Regions from separate parts of the Labrenzia sp. THAF35 genome, predicted to be linked through region 2. Evidence: predicted binding sites of a transcription regulator. Region 2 holds the regulator's gene; each other region holds the start of a gene.

Region 1 (4,659 bases), 260 kb from region 2:
CAGACGAAATCGGGATGCTCACGATAGAATGAAATGACTGCAGAACCCACTTCCGGAAGGACGGTGAGCGACATGTCTTTCAATGCCGGACGCGCCGTGTCGAATGCGGTCAGAACGACCGGAGCCTGTGGCAGGCTATCGCTTTCGGTGCTCGGGGCATCCGTCGTTTCAACGGGCTGGACATCAGGCTTCACCTCGGCGGACTTGATCTCCGACAATTCAGCCAGCGAAACCTTCTTCCAGCTGTCGGCCGTGTAATTGAGGTAGCGCGGCGCAGAGACCTTTGCGGTAACGACCTTCTTGCTAAGATCCTGTTGGCGCTCACGTTCCTGCTGTCGGCGATGCGCTTCCGGATTGAACAGACGCTGGAACAACCCCTGCGCGGAAGCAGGCTCAACCGAGACCAGGTTAAAACCGGAAAAAAGCACCGTCGCCATCAAGCCAGCCCTGAGGGACGTCCCCAGGACAGAACGTTTCGGTTTTTTCCCGGTACATTCGCTCAGTGCCATTGCATTCGCTCGCATTGTCTAAACCCGCTTTTTTTAAATCTTTTCGAACCTGACGCCTTGCCCAAGTCACCAGGGTTTTATTGCTTCCCTGCAAGGATCGAAGGCTGTTCGGCATATCCGCCGAGGATGTTCTACATCCGAACGTGATATGGCAACGCAGTTACCGTGCAACCGGGCCCCGCGACCCGATTCCCGGAAACTGCGCCCGTAAACCGTTTGATACTATAACAGGGTTCATCAGATGGTTAAGGGGCGCCGTCCTACACAGGTTTGAAATCAGTCGACTGTGACGATTTTGCCTCGTTGCTGACAGTACGGCTGCCCACCATCACGGTGCCAGAAACGGCAGAACTGCGGCTGTTTGGAAAAACAACCTCGCGTGATTGGCATCACGCCACCTTCTTCATCAAAGGCGTATCTACGGCTTCACGAGTACGTGAGACATTACCGGAGAGCCAAATGCCGTTTCAATTCAATGTTGGTGACCATTCGTCACCGATCTGGAAATACACAAGTTTCAACTCTTCCCAGTATTCAAAGCTGAAATGGGCCAGAAACAAGCTTTTCAAGATGGTCAAGAACAACCCGGGATGTAATGCCTATTTCCGGACGCTGCCCAAGGGGCGAAGCTTGTCGGACATGATCAACGACAGCTCGATTTGGGTGAATTACGGACCGACCATTTCACCGCTACATGGGGAAATCCACGTTCCTTCCGGGGAAATCGCGGTTGGTGACCGGGCCTTTAAAATGGGCAGGTGGATGGTGCTGGCCACCATCATTCATGAATTCGCGCATCACAACGGCGCCCCGATTACGGGTGGCGACACACGCGCAGAAGAAGCCGTCTATCACTGCGGTCTCGGCAGTGCGAAGGAATATTACGACGGCGTTGATGACCCGAACACGCCTTACGACCCGAACGTTGGCGGTTGATCAACATAACCTGGTGCGCGGCCCCAAAGCATGGGACCGCACCCGGTAGGGCAGAAAAAGATCAGAACGGAATTTCGTCGTCCATGGGGCCACCACCACCGCCGCCGGACGGACCGCCGTAACCGCCACCGCTGCTGGAACCGCCGCCATAGCCACCACCGAAATTCCCGCCGGAACCGGAACCGCCGCCGCCGAAGCCACCTCCGCCACCGCCTTGTGAGTCATTGCCGTAATCGGGAAGACCGCCGGATGCACCGCCACCTTCGCCGCGGCCGTCAAGCATGGTCAGGTTGGAGTTGAAACCCTGCAGCACGATCTCGGTGGAGTACCGGTCCTGACCGGACTGATCCTGCCATTTGCGGGTCTGAAGCTGGCCTTCGAGATAAACCTTTGATCCCTTGCGCAGATATTGCTCCGCAACTTTGCAAAGACCGTCGTTGAAGATCACGACGCGGTGCCACTCCGTCTTTTCACGACGCTCACCGGTGTTGCGGTCTCGCCAGGATTCCGACGTCGCAATCCGGAGATTGGCGATCGGGCGGCCATCCTGCGTACGGCGGATTTCCGGGTCTGCTCCCAGATTGCCGACCAAAATTACTTTGTTGACGCTGCCCGCCATACTGAACTCCTGTTTGTTTTTCGTTGACCCCGCCGACGATGTTCGTGTGCTTCTCCGGCACGTGTCGATAAACGGTCAACGTTGCAAGCTTTGCTGCTAGAAACCAGAACCCTAACGGCACGCCAACAGCTTCGCCGCTATTTTCGCCCGGCTTCACTCATTTTCCACAAGGCAACTCACAAACTGCCGCCTGGTTCATCCGCCTAAAATTCGAGCAAAGTCGACAGACACAATCCTTGATTGCGCCAAGTTACAATTTGCTCCACTTTTGTTCCAATCAAGCCTCGATTTTTCTGTCAGGACATTATCTCATGAACTGCGAGGTTTCGGTCACCTATTTCTGCTCGGCTCCTGACGCGGCAATCGTTAATGTACTTGTTTTGTTCTTATCATTTCGGTAAAAGCGATTCAATCAGGCATCGCATCGACAAGTGCCTCCGGCACGATAATGAAAATGCCTCACTGGAAGCTCCGCCCGAAACTGCTATATCGGGGCAAACAGACATCATCGGCAATGGACCATCTTAGCGTATGCGAGAGCAACAATCGTCTTTGGGCGACGCATGCGGTCAGGAAGAACGACAATGAAGACAGCCAAGGGATCGCAGTCGGAAGAAGCCTGGAAGGCGGACCCAACACGGGTCATCAGCATCCGTGGCGCACGGGAGCATAACCTGAAGGGCGTCGACCTGGACCTGCCCCGCGACAAGTTGATTGTCATGACCGGCCTGTCTGGCTCAGGCAAGTCGTCACTCGCCTTCGACACCATATATGCAGAAGGACAGCGGCGGTACGTGGAAAGCCTGTCCGCCTACGCGCGTCAGTTCCTGGAAATGATGCAGAAACCGGACGTCGACCAGATCGACGGACTGTCTCCGGCAATCTCCATCGAACAGAAGACCACGTCCCGCAATCCGCGCTCCACAGTCGGAACGGTTACGGAAATCTACGATTACATGCGCCTTTTGTTTGCGCGTGTCGGCGTTCCCTATTCCCCCGCCACCGGTCTGCCGATCGAAAGCCAGACCGTCAGCCAGATGGTGGATCGCATTCTGGAGCTGGAAGAAGGTGCCCGCCTCTACCTGCTCGCGCCGATGGTTCGCGGCCGCAAGGGCGAGTACCGCAAGGAACTTGCCGAGCTGATGAAGAAGGGTTTCCAGCGCGTCAAGATCGACGGAACCTTCCATGAGATTTCCGAGGCCCCTGCCCTCGACAAGAAATTCAAGCACGATATCGACGTCGTCGTAGACCGTATCGTCGTGCGCGACGATATCTCCGGCCGGCTTGCCGATTCACTGGAAACGGCGCTGAAACTTGCCGATGGCATTGCAATTGCCGAATTTGCCGACAAGACCGACGAGAACGGCAACCCGGAACGGCTGATCTTTTCCGAAAAATTTGCCTGCCCGGTATCCGGCTTCACCATTCCGGAGATCGAGCCGCGCCTGTTTTCGTTCAACAATCCCTTCGGTGCCTGCCCCACTTGTGACGGCCTTGGAACGACACTCGCCTTCGAAGAAGACCTGGTTGTTCCTGACCACTCGCTTTCCCTGCGCGAAGGAGCTGTCCTGCCGTGGGCGAAGACAGGGTCGACATCACCTTATTATGCCCAGACGCTGGAAGCACTCTGCAGTCATTTCAAGGTGTCCATGGCAACGCCCTGGAAGGATCTTCCATCGGAAGTGCGCGAGGCAATCCTTCATGGAACCGGCAATGCGAAGATTGAATTCGTCTATGATGACGGCGTCCGCAGCTATCGGACAGAGAAGACCTTTGAAGGTGTAATCGGCAATATCGAAAGGCGGTGGCGTGAGACGGAATCCACCTGGGTTCGCGAGGAACTGGCAAGGTTTCAATCCGATCATGCCTGCCCGGCTTGCAGCGGGTTCCGTCTGAAGCCGGAAGCGCTTGCCGTCAAGATCGCCGGCAGGCACATCGGTCAGATCACCGAACATTCCATTCGCGATGCAAGCCTCTGGTTTGAAGCCCTGCCGGAGCAACTGAACGACAAGCAGAGCGAAATCGCAGGCCGCATCCTGAAGGAAATTCGCGAGAGGCTGAAGTTCCTGAATGACGTTGGCCTTGAATATCTCACCTTGTCCCGCTCTTCCGGAACACTGTCAGGCGGCGAAAGCCAGCGTATCCGCCTCGCCTCGCAGATAGGCTCGGGGCTGACAGGAGTTCTCTATGTACTGGATGAGCCGTCCATCGGCCTTCATCAGCGCGACAACGCCCGTCTTCTGGAAACGCTGAAACACCTGCGCGATCTCGGCAATACGGTGATTGTGGTCGAGCATGATGAAGACGCGGTGCTGACTGCCGATTACGTTGTCGACGTCGGACCTGGAGCGGGCGTCCATGGCGGGCAGATCGTCGCCAAGGGCACTCCCTCCGAAATCATGGCCAATCCCAATTCGTTGACGGGGCAGTACCTGTCTGGATCCATGATGGTTTCGCGCAACGACGAGCGCAGAAAAATCAACAAGAAGCGGAAGATCTCCGTTCGCGGCGCCCGCGGCAACAATCTGAAGGACATTGACGTCGACGTGCCGCTCAGCACGTTTACCTGTGTCACCGGTGTGTCGGGTGGCGGCA
Region 2 (4,659 bases):
TCCACCGCTTCCTGCGTGGAGCGAGCCCGGTCCGTATCTTCGATCCGCAGCAGCATCTTGCCGCCGTGATGACGCGCGAAGAGCCAGTTGAAGAGCGCGGTGCGGGCGCCGCCGATATGCAGGAACCCGGTCGGGGACGGGGCGAAGCGCGTGACGATGTTCTGTGCCATGGTGCTTTATGAAAGTCTCTGTCAGTATGACGGCGCGGAGCGCGCCGGATTGGTGGCGCGGTCTTAGCACAGGCTTTGGCGAGGCTAAATAGGGGCTCCGGCCATTTCTTGGACCAAAACGAGGAGCTGAAGTGACGTCACGGTCCGGTCCGCTCGATATTTCTGCCGGCCGGTCGCAAACGGCAACCCTTGACGTTGAGCGCGAGGATTTATCACCTGCCGTGCTCAAGCCTAAATTACGTGAGAAACGGCGTTCAAGGCTAGCGGGCGCTGGTCACACTTATTTTGCTCACAATGCGTCAGCAGATCGTCTTTGGGATTCGCAAGGGCTGTTGTGGTGTGCCTTCGCGTTTGCCGGGGGAATTGGTGTCTACGTTTGGTTGCCCGAAGAACCTTCCTGGGTTCTGTTGGGAGTTCTGGTCGTGCTGGTAAGCGCGGTTCTCTGGCGTGTGAAGCAGCGCGGCACTGTGGCGGTTTCCGTCGTTCTCTTCCTGGCATTCTTTGCCGGACTGGCAGCCTCCAGTCTTCGCACGGCATATGTTTCGGCGCCGCGCCTTGCCGAACAGATGAACGCGGATCTGGCTGGCTACATAGAAGAGATTGACAGCGGGGCAGCCGGTCACCGGATCGTACTGGCCGTATCCTCGGTCAATGGGCGTCCTGTCGAGGAGGGCGAGTTTCCCGCCAAGGTGCGCTTGCGCGTTCCGGCGGGAGGCGACATTGATGTGGGGCGCACCGTGAGCGTCAGTGCGCGGCTGTTTCCCCCCGCGGGTCCCGTCTTTCCAGGAGGATACGATTATTCCTTCCGGGCCTTCTTTCAGCAGATAGGTGCGACGGGTTTCAGTTTCGGGTCCCCCGAGGTCATCGAGACTGAGGAGGCTGGAAATGAATTTCGCCCTGCCGTTGCCGTTGCCAAGCTTCGAATAGACCTCGCGGAACGCATCAGGGCCAATCTTTCGGAAGGGCCGGAAACCGCACTGATCGTTGCTCTTCTGGTTGGAGACCGCAGCGGAATAACCGAAGAGCAGGAAGAGATTTTGCGGGCCGCCGGACTGGCTCACATTCTTGCAATTTCTGGACTGCATATGGCGCTCTTTGCCGGCGGCGCCTATGGCGCGGTCTTAGTGCTCTTTTGCTTGGTGCCGGTCCTGACGCTCAGGTGGCCAGTGCACAAGTGGGCCGCGCTTTCAGCCCTTGGTGCTGCCGTTATTTATCTGCTTCTGTCCGGTGGTGCGGTTGCGACGCAACGATCGTTCCTGATGATCGCGATTGTCTTTGTCGGAATTCTGGTGGGGCGACGCGGCCTAACCCTGCGAAGCGTAGCGTTGGCTGGCCTCGTACTCTTGCTGATTGCTCCTGAGCGGTTGTTTTTTCCCGGCTTCCAGATGTCCTTCGCTGCCGTGATCTGCCTGGTCGCCGTATATGACCTGTGGCGGCAGCGAGATCGTTCCCTGTCATCTGGTGAAAGAGTGTCCGGATGGGGCAAGGCGACTTGTCTCTACCTCGGCAAGTGGGTTGCAGGGTTGTTCGTAACCGCATTGGTCGCAGGGTTGGCGACCGGCATTATAGGAGCTCATCACTTCAGCCGCATTGCGCCCTATGGCCTTGTAGGCAACTTGCTGGGAATGCCGGTGTTTTCACTTGTTGTGATGCCTATGGGAGTACTTGCATTCGTTCTGATGCCCTTCGGCCTTGCGGCTCTCCCTCTGGCTGTCATGTCTTTCGGAGTTTCACTTCTGTTGAAGGTTGCTTCCTTTACCGCAGCCCTGGATGCCGGCGGCGGAACTTCCGGAAGGCTCGACGGGGCTGCTGCATTGCTGTTGCTATCAGCATTATTTGCCGGATTGTTGGTGCCTGGCAGAAAGCGTGTGCTCGCAGGAGTGCCTCTCGTCGCAGGAATATTGATTGTTCTCACCAGCCGGCCTCCGGATATACAGATTGCTGCAAGCGGCTCTCGAATAGCTGCCCGCGATGAAACGGGAACTTTGCGTTACGCAGCTAGGGGGAGATCGTTTGCAAGTGATCTCTGGCTGCAGTCGGAAGGAGTGAGGAATGATGCGATCTTGTCGCGCAAGATGAAATCGCCTCAAAGAAATTGCGATGACGACGGTTGTGTCATCAGGGCCTACGTCAATTCAGAGGACGCAGAACGGCTGGATGGCAGGCAATCGTTTCTTGCAATCGCGCAGCCAAAGACATTTGAAGCGTTTCAGCTGGATTGCCGATATGCCGATTTGGTCGTGACCGATCTTGTCGCTCCGGAGAGCTGCGGCGCAGCCCTCGTCCTGGATCATGGTACGCGCACCGAACGTGGTGCCGTCTCCATCTGGCTATCGCCCGGTGATTTCAGCCAGGCCGCGAATGCTACGAGCGGTGCCAGTGGACCGGGCCATCCGCCAAAGGAAAATCTGAAAATCGAGAAACTGAAGTTTGCCATCCCTGACCCACCGCGCCCTTGGCATCACCAGGGTAAGGTAACGAGAGACAGCCTGCGTCTAGCCGAGCGCGCCTCGGTGGCCGAAGCGCGCGCAGAGGAGTGACTGGTCAATACTGACGAAACAGGGCAACGAGGCGGCCCTGAACACGAACGCGGCCGGGACCGAAGATCCTGGTTTCATAAGCCGGGTTGGCTGCTTCAAGAGCGATGGAAGCGCCTTTCTTGCGCAGCCTCTTCAAGGTGGCTTCTTCATCGTCCACAAGTGCAACCACGATGTCGCCACTGTCGGCGCTGTCGGTCCGGCGGATAAGCACGGTATCACCGTCCAGAATGCCCGCCTCAATCATGGAATCACCACGAACTTCCAGCGCGTAGTGTTCCCCGCGACCAAGCAGGTCCTGCGGCACTGTGATGGAATGGCTGTGTGTTTGAATGGCCTCGATGGGCACGCCGGCTGCAATGCGGCCCATGACGGGGATTTCCGTAACACTGGACACCGGCACCGGTGCAGCTTTTTCAGGCTCCGGTTTGCCGAGTGAGCCTTCAATGACTTCAGGTGAGAAGCTGCCTCTTGGCCGTGGAGCGCCCAGGCCGGGTGCGATGGAGTCCGGAAGACGAACAACTTCCATGGCTCTGGCCCGGTTCGGCAGGCGCCGGATGAAGCCACGTTCTTCAAGCGCGGTGATCAGGCGGTGAATACCGGACTTGGAGCGCAGGTCGAGCGCATCCTTCATTTCGTCGAAAGACGGCGGCACACCGGTTTCTTTCAGTCTTTCGTGAATGAACATGAGCAGTTCGTACTGCTTGCGCGTCAGCATGTAGGCGTCCCCTGACCGAGAAAACATCTGGTACAAATCAAGAACATGGTACCTGTTCTCATTGTGTTCTGCAAGGGTAAATGTTCTCTTACTGTTCTTGGCCTCGAACAAGTTGCCGTATTCAATCCGTCTCCGATATCGGATTCAGGTCATCCTTCGATCCGGTCATGATCAGCAGTTCACAGGTGATCAAAGTCGGCGCGCCACCAGCGGTTAGAATGCCCCGATGCAGTCCACCTTCGAGATCAACGGCGCGGATTGGGACGCAAAGCTCTTGATCCGGTTTCGCGCCAGCGTTTTCAGTCAGGAGTATCTCGGAGATCAGACCTGTCATCGGCTGGGCGTCGCGAAACGCTGCTCCGGCCAGACTGCCCAGTCCATAGACTTCGTAGGAGGGTGCTTTCAGCTCTTTTGCGAGTTCTTGGATGCTGTCCGTCAGGTCGGCAAACGGAGCGAGTGTGGTGATAAGCGCATTGTAGTCGGTTATCCGTGACTGTTCGTCATCCTGTTGCACACGAAACAACGTGAATTCGGTTTCCGGATCCAGCGATGCCACGAAGGCTGCGCCTTGCAGGCCGTACCCTTTGATGGCCCCCTGATGCGCAACCTTCAGCGTATGCGGCAGTAAGTGGCCAAGGTGCTCGACTTCTTCCTCACGCCAAGAGGCGTGTACATGAGCGAACCATTCACCATCTCGTATCCCGAGAATGGCAACTGCGGACTCCAGCGTTGCGCCTTTCGAGGAGTGCGTGTCGCTGTACCAGGCTGCATGTCTGTCATCGATTGCACAGGCAGGCATTACGAAGTCGAACGCTTCGAGCGTGAGCCCGGAAAGATCGAGAACGGCGGAGCTCAGTCCTTGGTGCGTGGCGAAGCGGCCCAGCGCCTCCAGCAAGGGAGTTTGCTCTGCCAGGGAGATTTCCAATGGTTTCGCCAGACATCTGGCATGGGGGAGCCGATTGATGGCAGAAGGGCCGGGATGACGAATGTCGGACAGAGACCTGGGGGCGGGCCGTCTCACAACAGGCCTTTCTCGGTCAAATGCTCCCGCACCAGTTTCTTGGTGATCTTGCCATAGGCACTTGTCGGCATTGCGGGAATGAAGAGATAACGTGCAGGCATCTTGTAGCGGGCGATCTTGCCGTTCAGATAGTCGCTGAGTTCCTGAGGGTCGGGTGAATTGTCTGGGGCAGCCACACAAACGGCTAGGCCAACTTCGCCCCATTGCCTGTCC
Region 3 (4,659 bases), 2.0 Mb from region 2:
GGATAACGCCCTCTGCAGCTGCCGGCACCAGGGCCGAAAGCGCGTGAACGAGCTCGGTTTCGGAATTTCTTGTCGCAATGATGACGCTGATCATGATCTCAAGTTTTACATGATTTTTTTCAAAGTGCGAGTGTCGGTGACGAAGCGGGAGCTGTTTTTTGTTGGGGTTCTTAACAAACTCCAATAATCGGTCACCAACCTTCGCGATATATATCGCCAGGTAATGTCTACTTTGGTTGCATGAAAAGAAAAGATCGGGCGAAAGCTGTAGCAGTACCTCTTTCACATTTGTCATAGGGCCGTGAAAAGTTGCTCCAGTGTGAAACCGATCGGTATCCATTTGACGGTTTTCAGGAAAATAGCCCCTCTCCGGCAAATGGAAGTGCCGGATTTCATGTTATCTTAAGAGTGCATACCAAAGCTGAAAGCTCTTACTTCGACCAGAACCCAAGCGATCGCGCCATGACGACACCCGATCAAAAGCCAACTTCAGGCGCAGGATACCTGACGCAGACGCTCGGCCGGATTTTCGTGGGGCTCGCCGGGTTTGTTCTGTCCCTGGCTTTGCTGGCCGGGACAGCATCGGCCCGAGACCTCGTGGTGCTGGCAACCCCGGAAGAGCCATACAAGTTTGTCGAAGACGGGGTCTACAAGGGTATCGACGTCGAAGTTCTCGATGAAGTCATGCGCCGTCTCGGCCTTTCCTATTCGCTGGAACTGATCGATTCCGGAACTCGCATCCAACAGGAAGCGCGCGCCGGACGGGCGGACATGCTGCTATTGTTTTCCAAGAAGCCGGACCGGATGGAGTACCTGAACTATCCGGACGAAAGCTACATCGACATCAGCTGGAGCTTCTTCATCCGCGCCGAAGATGCCGGAACAATCCGTTTCGAAGGCTACGACGACCTGAAGGGGTTGCAGATCGGTATCACGCAGGATTTCGCCTATACCCCGGAGTTCCTCAACGCCGGCCTCGATTTTCAGACGGTCGCCAGCAACAATCTCCAGATCGGCATGCTGCTGGCAAAGCGTGTGGATGCCGTTCCCATGAACACCATCAGCACGCTCTACGAGGAAAAGAAGGCCGGGAGGCTGGACCAGTTGGCGACGTTACCGCTGCCGCTGATAACGAAGCCCTACTACAACGTCTTTGCCAAAGCTTCGACCTACCCGGATATCGAAAGCCTTCCCGGACGCTACGACGAAACCATTCGCGAGATGCAGTCCGACGGGACGCTGGATGCGATCCTGATCAAATACCTTGGTCGCCGGCCAGGTCACGATGACCGTGGCGGTTCCTGAATTCCGGCCTGGTCTGCAGTCCACCATCTTTTGAAGGTCAAAACCCACAAGGTGTAAACAGCATCTTGCGTCGCGTTGGCGTCGTGATAATGTTCTTGTTATGTTCCATTTCATAACCTGGACGTTCTCGCGTGCCTTTCAGTCCCCCCGATGAGATTTCACTACCAGCCGACGCAGCCGGCCTTGTACCCGATGTCCGCTCCGTTTCCGAGCACAGGCGGCGGGGACGCGCGGCTGCGCTCAATGCCTCCGGCCGCTTCGAGAAATTAACTCGTGAATGTTTCGACGATGGCTGGGAAACGCTTGAAGACCTGCCGCCGCTGAAAACCCAGGTTCAGGAAGAGCGTGCGCGCACAATCATCACCCGAAACGAGTCGCCGGATATTTCCTTCGACCGCTCGATCAATCCCTACCGGGGCTGCGAACATGGATGCATCTACTGTTTCGCCAGACCGAGCCACGCGTTCATGGGGCTGTCTCCGGGCCTGGATTTCGAAACCAGGCTGTTTGCCAAACCCAATGCCGCACAGTTGCTTGAACGTGAACTTTCCCGCCCCGGTTATCAGCCGCGCGTGATCGCCATCGGCACGAACACTGATCCCTACCAGCCTATGGAACGCGGCTACAAGCTGATGCGTGAGATCCTGGAAGTGCTGGACAATTGCTCCCACCCGGTTGCGATCGTCACCAAGTCAGCCCTGGTCACGCGAGATATCGACATTCTGTCGAGGCTGGCAGAACGAAATCTGGTGAAGGTTGCCTTGTCGGTCACGACGCTCGACAAGAAACTCTGCCGGGCCATGGAGCCGCGTGCGTCTGCACCCCACAAAAGGCTTGAGGCCGTCCGGGCTCTCTCCGACGCGGGCATTCCCACGTCCGTAATGATGGCGCCTGTGATCCCAGCCCTGACAGACAGCGAAATTGAAAACGTTCTGGAAGCGGCAGCCGAGCATGGCGCGACGGAGGTTGCCTACATCCTTTTACGGCTTCCCCTGGAAGTGTCGGAACTCTTTCGGGACTGGCTGCTGCGAGAGCGTCCGGACCGTTACCGCCATGTGATGAACCTGATCCGCGCCATGCGCGGCGGCAAGGACTATGACGCCAAATGGGGCGAGCGCATGCGCGGGAGAGGTCCTTATGCCGACCAGATTGCCAAACGGTTCTCGCTGGGAGCGAAACGCCTTGGCCTCAATCTGCGTCGCCGAAAGCTCAACACCGAGGCCTTCGTCCAGCCGCAAAAAGGCGGTGTGCAATTGGACCTGTTTTGACGCAAGATCTTGAGAAACTTGCTGCCGGACGGCAGGGTGCTGTTCATGACGTTCAGCCCTTCCCTCTTTGACCTTGCCTTTCCCGATAGCCCGGACCTTGTGATTGAGCGCAAGCACGCGAAATCCCTTGACGGTCGGCTCTGCGGCGTAGACGAAGCCGGTCGTGGCCCCTGGGCCGGGCCCGTGGTCACGGCCGCGGTTATCCTAGATTACGACCGTGTGCCTGTTGGCCTCAATGATTCCAAGAAACTGACCGAAGCCCGGCGCGAAGAGCTTTTCGAGCAGATTGTAGCTACAGCCCATGTCTCGCTCGCCAGCGCTTCACCGGCAACGATCGATGCTGTCAATATTCGCACCGCAACCCTTTCGGCCATGGTGCGGGCCGTCAATCACCTGCCTCTGGTTCCCGACTACGTTCTTGTCGACGGCCGCGATGTGCCGCATGGACTGAAACAGGCCGGACAGGCATTGATCAAGGGAGATGGTCGCTGCCTGTGCGTTGCAGCCGCCTCTATCGTCGCGAAAGTAACAAGGGACCGGATGATGGTTCACCTCGACGCCCGTTTTCCGGACTACGGGTTTGCCCAGCACAAGGGGTATGGCGTGCCGCAACACCAGGCAGCCCTGGAACGCCATGGGCCGACCGTTCATCATCGCCTCAGCTTCAAGCCGGTCAGGCTGGCTGCAGGGTCTTGAGATTCCGGACATAACGAACTGGGTTTAGACGGCAGGAAATACGCTGCAAGTCAGCGACACTTCTCTGCTTTCAGGCATCTCAAGACCAACCGGCAATGGAGATCGCTGCCGATTAGTGCCAAGTAGCGTGCGAATTGCCTGCCGCAACAAAAAAGCGGCCCCGAAAGGCCGCTTCTTCAATTCGTCAGCAGAGTGGACCGAACTTAGTTCAGCCGCTCCTTCACCTGCTCAATGCTCTTGGCGAGGATGTCGTCGGCGACTTTATCCTTCACCTTCGCTGCAAGGATTTCCTCGGCAGCGGCAACGGCAATGTCAGCGGCCTTGGCACGGACTTCAGCGACTGCCTGGCTTTCGGCCTGTGCAATCTTGTCTTCCGCAGCCTTGGTACGGCGAGCAATCATTTCTTCCAGAGCCTGGCTGGTTTCGAGCGTCAGGCGCTCGGCTTCCGAGTTGGCTTCTGCGATGATGGCTTCCGCTTCGCTTTCGGCTTCATGACGCTTGCGCTGATACTCGGACAAGAGAGCCTGGGCTTCTTCACGCATCTTGCGTGCGTCTTCCAGTTCCTTGCGGATGGTTTCTGCGCGTTCGTCCAGTGAACCGTTGATCTTGGCCGGAACCTTGACGTAGAAAATCACGACGAAGAACAGGATAAGACCGATCAGGGCCCAAAATGTAGCATCCATGACGGTCTCCTCAGTTCATCGCCGACTTGAGCGCCTTGGTCAGGTCGGTCTTGGTCGGAGCTTTGCCCATCAGCTGCTCAACGAGCGCTGAAGCGGTTTCTCCGGCAATATCCCCGATCTGAGAAAGGGCATCGGTCTTGGTTGCAGCGATCTGTGCTTCAGCCGCCTTCAGCTTCCCGTTCAGCTCGGCTTCCGCCTTTTCGCGGCGAGCTTCATGATCTGCCTTGAGCTTAGTCCGCGTCTCGTGGGCAATGCCATGAGCCTTGTTGCGGGCCTCGGCCAGCGCCTGCTCGTAAGCTGCGATCGCAGCGTCGGTTTCTTCCTGCAGCCGGTTGGCTTCGGAAATGTCACCGGCAATACGGTCCCTGCGGTCTTCCAGAATGCCTGCGATCCGCGGAACGGCCACATTCTTCATGATCCAGTAGAACACGCCGAACGTGATCGCGAGCCACAAGAGCTGGGAGGCGAATGTGGTGCTGTCAAAAGGCGGGAAACCCGCGCCATGCTCTGCGGCCGGCACTTCTATGGCTTCGTGCATGCCTTCTGTGGTCGAGTGAGTTTGGCCTGCCATTTCCAGTCTCCTAAATCCGGCTGGGCGGCGCTAGAGAGCGCCGCCACCGGAGTCGCATCGATAGTCGCTAAGGTTTAGCGATTAAGCGAACAGGAGGATCAGAGCCACCAGCAGGGAGAAGATGCCCAGAGCTTCC

Evidence for each region. The regulator LexA, encoded in region 2, represses DNA repair genes until DNA is damaged. The targets are predictions, from matches to a motif close to TGTTCNNNNTGTGTTCNG.
Region 1: FIU93_RS20570 (single-stranded DNA-binding protein) is a predicted target of LexA. The motif match lies at 2,323-2,340, and genes of this name have one in related genera.
Region 3: FIU93_RS00430 (PA0069 family radical SAM protein) is a predicted target of LexA. The motif match lies at 1,396-1,413, and genes of this name have one in related genera.

Annotation. Positions count from the first base shown of each region.
Region 1 is NZ_CP045380.1:4,495,085-4,499,743, forward strand. Features, by position in the region: gene FIU93_RS20560 (L,D-transpeptidase family protein) at 1-437, opposite strand, end outside; gene FIU93_RS20565 (hypothetical protein) at 969-1,445, shown strand; gene FIU93_RS20570 (single-stranded DNA-binding protein) at 1,507-2,064, opposite strand; gene uvrA (excinuclease ABC subunit UvrA) at 2,649-4,659, shown strand, end outside.
Region 2 is NZ_CP045380.1:4,235,212-4,239,870, forward strand. Features, by position in the region: gene gltX (glutamate--tRNA ligase) at 1-170, opposite strand, end outside; gene FIU93_RS19395 (ComEC/Rec2 family competence protein) at 593-2,710, shown strand; gene lexA (transcriptional repressor LexA) at 2,715-3,425, opposite strand; gene FIU93_RS19405 (hypothetical protein) at 3,547-4,350, opposite strand; gene FIU93_RS19410 (acyl-CoA synthetase) at 4,443-4,659, opposite strand, start outside.
Region 3 is NZ_CP045380.1:87,804-92,462, forward strand. Features, by position in the region: gene FIU93_RS00420 (glycosyltransferase) at 1-94, opposite strand, end outside; gene FIU93_RS00425 (transporter substrate-binding domain-containing protein) at 463-1,305, shown strand; gene FIU93_RS00430 (PA0069 family radical SAM protein) at 1,461-2,573, shown strand; gene FIU93_RS00435 (ribonuclease HII) at 2,619-3,269, shown strand; gene FIU93_RS00440 (F0F1 ATP synthase subunit B) at 3,473-3,952, opposite strand; gene FIU93_RS00445 (F0F1 ATP synthase subunit B) at 3,963-4,523, opposite strand; gene FIU93_RS00450 (F0F1 ATP synthase subunit C) at 4,605-4,659, opposite strand, start outside.